2 regions of the Priestia sp. YIM B13489 genome follow, and region 1 is predicted to be linked to the other one. Evidence: a T-box and tRNA genes for the amino acid it is inferred to sense, from the RefSeq annotation. Region 1 holds a T-box; the other holds one or more tRNA genes.
The links. The T-box of region 1 lies ahead of thrS (threonine--tRNA ligase). A T-box ahead of a tRNA ligase gene usually reads a tRNA of that ligase, here a tRNA-Thr.
Positions count from the first base shown of each region.

Region 2: it encodes a tRNA-Thr, which carries the amino acid that the T-box ahead of thrS (threonine--tRNA ligase) is inferred to sense. The anticodon was not compared.

Region 1 covers NZ_JBHZOQ010000053.1:1,317,809-1,320,214, reverse strand. Annotated here, with positions in the region: gene thrS (threonine--tRNA ligase) at 1-1,031, opposite strand, end outside; T-box leader at 1,084-1,312, opposite strand; T-box leader at 1,352-1,578, opposite strand; gene ACFX4W_RS12600 (sulfatase family protein) at 1,969-2,406, opposite strand, start outside.
Region 2 covers NZ_JBHZOQ010000053.1:3,776,341-3,778,746, forward strand. Annotated here, with positions in the region: gene ACFX4W_RS25330 (ABC transporter ATP-binding protein) at 1-762, opposite strand, end outside; tRNA gene ACFX4W_RS25335 (tRNA-Thr) at 1,030-1,102, opposite strand; gene ACFX4W_RS25340 (aromatic ring-hydroxylating oxygenase subunit alpha) at 1,313-2,365, shown strand; gene ACFX4W_RS25345 (DHA2 family efflux MFS transporter permease subunit) at 2,400-2,406, opposite strand, start outside.

The DNA.
Region 1 (2,406 bases):
TTTTCAATGCGATCATCTACTTCAACACGATACCCTTTTAACTCCAGCTCGTGTTTCACTTTATATGCATATTCCACGTGCGGCGGTGCAATAGGCAAAAGCTTAAATTGAACAGGAGCCAACCAAAGAGGAAATTGACCTTCGTAATGTTCAATCAAGATGGCCATAAATCGCTCAACTGATCCGTATATAGCGCGGTGAATCATTACGGGACGATGAGGTTTATTGTCTTCTCCAATATACATACAGTCAAACTTATCCGGCATTAAGAAATCAAGCTGAACTGTTCCGCACTGCCAGCTGCGACCTAAGGAATCTAAAATATGAAAATCGATTTTCGGCCCATAAAAAGCTCCTTCTCCTTCATTTACCTGATAGTCTAAGCCTTTTTCACTTAACACAGATTGAAGCGACTTTTCTGCTTGGTTCCATGTTTCAATATCTCCCATGAATTTTTCAGGTCGTGTGGATAACTCCACTTTGTAATTGAAGCCAAAATGTGAGTAAAAGTCATGGATAAACGCTAGAATGCGGCTAATCTCAGCTTCAATCTGACTGAGTTCTACGAATAAATGAGCGTCGTCCTGTGTGAATGAACGGACTCTTAGCAATCCGTTTAAAGACCCAGAAAGCTCGTGACGATGAACTAATCCAAGCTCTGCGTATCGAATCGGAAGTTCTCGGTAGCTTCTTCGCTTGCTGTTAAACAATAAAATGGCTCCCGGACAATTCATCGGTTTAATCGCATAGTTTTGTTTGTCAACATTTGAAAAATACATATTCTCATGATAGTGCTCCCAGTGCCCTGATTGTTCCCAGAGCTCCTGTTTCATCATGATGGGTGTTTTTATTTCTTGATAGCCTGCTTTATAATGCTTTTGTTTCCAGTAATTTTCTAACTCATTTCGAATAATCATTCCGTTAGGTAAGAAAAATGGCATACCAGGAGCTTCTTCCATCGACATAAACAGCTCCAGTTCTTGACCTAACTTTTGATGATTTCGCTTTTCTGCTTCCACTTGTTTTGACATGTTCATTCCTCCAATATGTTTTTATTCAACAAAAAACCGCACTCATCCCTAGTAAAGGGACGAATGCGGCCGTGGTACCACCCTAATTCCGTAAAATACTTATACGTATTTTACGCTTAAAAAGATAACGGTTTTACCGGTTGCGGTTTCAGTGTATACACATTCCCCGCCGCAGCTCCAAGGTGGTAAATTCATTTCGTTTTCTAAGGGTTCTCAGCCAGTGACCCTACTCTCTGTAAAGAAAATCCAAAAATGATTCATGTCCTTTTCATTGCTTGTATATTCATTTTTTCTACATAAAAAGCCGCACTCATCCCTAGTGAAGGGACGAATGCGGCCGTGGTACCACCCTAATTCCGTGAAATACCTATACGTATTTCACGCTCAAAAAAGATAACGGTTTTACCGATTGCAGTTTCAGTTATGCACGTTCCCTGCAATAGCTCTAAGGTGGTAAATTAGATGATTTCTTAAGGGCTCTCAGCCAGTGACCCTATTCTCTGCGAAGAAAACAGCATCTAATTCGTGTCCTTTTCATTGCCAAATACTGTTTATTAGTTGTTAAAAGCGATTATAGTGTATAAATTTAACAGAAGTCAAGAAGTAATTTTTTATTTTTTTATGGTATAGAATTACTTTATGCTTGAATTCTTGAAAAGTTACTTAAGAATCTACGGACTTAAAAAGTTTTTTATTATACTATTAACGACTACATTTCATTCTTATTTTCATAACAATAAAGGCGAAAAAGAAAGATGCTATAAGTCCTTATTTGTTTTATCTAAGCGGGATTAATGAAGTGAAACCAATACTACCCCAAACCAGAACAAGTAACCTAACACAAGCATCATCAGGTTTTCAATTTATATACTAAAATATTAAATACACCTTTTTCTGCTTACGCAAATATCTGACTTGAATCCATAGAAACTATTTTTTATCTATCTTTAGACAAAAGCTCATCATGCATGCTTCCACTTTGCGGAAAAATCCGTTTTTTCCTGACTTGTTCTTTAAGAATAACGTCAAGCTGCCGCTGAATTTTCCTTGTTTCATTTGTCGAAAAATACGGGTGAGCCAGATTTACTGTTTCTAACGGATCCTTGGTCAAATTGTACATTTCAATTTGATCAGGAACACGGGTTGTTTTAAGGGTAGTAAAACTCACAGGGTAACCTCCATATTGCTCTCCGTGAATGAATTCATCTTTTTCGTCATCTGCTGACCAAAATTGCAGATTATCATGATAGCGAGCGTATTTCCAAATTTCCTTTCCTGCCGCTGACGAAAACTCGACAATGACCGCTTGAATGTGATTAGGCTGAACAACTGACGGGTAGCTTTCTCCTAAAAAATTTGTTTGGTGAAGTCCTTT
Region 2 (2,406 bases), 2.5 Mb from region 1:
TTCTTTGACAAACATATCCAATGTCTCAAATAAAGCATTGCCTTGATTTCCAATAAATGTTTTTACAAATTCATTTTTAGGCTTTTGGATGAATTCCTCCGGGGTTCCAACTTGAACAATTTCTCCATCTTTCATCAGGCAGATACGATCTCCAAGCGTCATCGCTTCGCTCATATCGTGCGTAACAAACACAAATGTTTTTTTGATTTTTTCTTTTAAGCTAATAACATCTTGCTGAAGCTGTTCGCGGCTTAACGGATCGAGGGCACTAAAGGGTTCGTCCATTAAAATAACGGGGGGATCAGCTGCGAGGGCACGTGCTACACCTACACGTTGCTGCTGGCCACCTGAGAGCTCAGACGGCTTTCGGTTTCGATACTGCTTTGGGTCTAGTCCTACCAAGGTAAGCAGTTCATCAATGCGCGTTTTGATTTTGTTTTTCTTCCAATGCTTCATCTCGGGTACAATGGCTATATTTTCAGCGATGGTCATATGAGGAAAAAGAGCAATCTGCTGCAGAACATAACCAATGTTCCAGCGTAGCTCATGGATGTTGTGGTCCGATACGAGCTTATCTTTTATGTATAGTTCTCCTTCGGTAATATCATGAAGACGGTTAATCATTTTTAAGGTGGTTGTTTTCCCACACCCACTCGGACCAATTAAAACGAAAAACTCTCCTTCTTTAATTTCTAGATTAATATTTTTCACGGCGGTCGTACCGTCTGGATATTGCTTTGACACATTCTTAAACGTAATCAAATTATCGTTCACACTCCCTGTTGAAATTTAACCCCTAGTTCCGTGTACCCAATATTTAGAGGCAATAAACATTCTTTTAAGAATATTTCTAAATATGATTCATAAGACACAGGGGAAAAGATACGCATATTTTCTCACAATCTCCTAATAAGGCTATCAAACTGTTAAAGTTTTCACAAGGAGGGAAAGAATAATTCGGAGAATAATTTTAAAGCCGACACAAATAAAAAAAAACCTTCTTTCAACAAGAAAGAAGGTTTTTTAGTATGCTAGCGACAGGGATCGAACCTGCGACCTCTTGCTTACCATGCAAGTGCTCTACCTACTGAGCTACACCAGCGTCTTGGAAAATTATATCACGTTTAAATTTATTTAGGAAGCGCTTTTTTAAATTTTTTTATTGGTATATTCTCTAATTTACGTCTTCTGAAATTCGCACTTTCTACAAAGTTCCATATTTCATGTTAGAACTCCTTACATAAATTGTGTGAATTTTCTTTTTTTATATTACCCTTAGTAAAAGAGCTTACAAAAGAAGGGAAGAAAATAGATGGAACAACAACCAACCATGACCAAACCAAAAACGGCAACTCCCTACCCAAGAGACTGCACGTTCAGCCTGGAAGATTGGACGACGCTCGCTAAGTATTGGTACCCCGTCGCACGCTGCAGTGATGTAACAGAGAAACCAACGTCCGTAAAACTGCTAGATGTAAATCTAGTTCTATACCGTACCACACACAAAGTAGTGGCGGCTCGTGATTTATGCGTTCACCGAGGCACCCCTCTTAGCATGGGCTGGGTGGAAGATGATGAAATTGTCTGTCCTTACCACGGCTTCCGCTATGCAACGGACGGTGCATGCACGTCGATTCCAGCTCACCCTGATGCCAATATTTCTCCCCGCTTGTGTATGGCCGTCTATCCAGTTATTGAACGATTTGGATTAGTATGGACTTCCCTGACAGGAGAACAAGATAACCTGCCTTACTTCGATGCGTGGGAGGACCCTGATTTTCAGCAAATTGTTTGTCCGAGCTTTGATATCATGGGTTCGGCCGGTCGTCAAATGGAAGGCTTTTTAGACGTAGCTCATTTTGCTTGGGTTCACACAGACACATTTGGTGATCGAAACAACGCCTTTGTGCCTAAATATAAAGTAAGCGATACAGAGTATGGGCTTCATGTAGAATATACGAGCACCGTGAGCAATTATTCCAAAGAACAGCAGCATTTAAATCCACCTGATTTTAAATGGCTTCGCGTCTTTGATGTTTATCCGCCGTTTACAGCTACGCTAAAAGTATACTTCCCAGAAGGCGCAGAACTGTGGATTATGAATGCAGTCTCTCCTATTTCAGCCCGCGAAACACGTTTATTCGCACCAATCGCTCGAAACTTTGACAAAGATTCTCCCGTTGAAGGTGTGTATGACTTTAACCTTCGCGTCTTTGACGAAGACCGTGAAATGGTTGAAAACCAAAAGCCTGAAGACTTGCCTTTAGACCTGCAGATGGAAGCGCATATTATGGCTGATCAAACGTCCATCGGCTACCGGAAATTATTAAAGAAAATGGGCTTAAGCTTTAGATATACAAGCTAAAGAAATCCCCGCTGTTTCAGCGGGGATTTCTTTTTTATTTA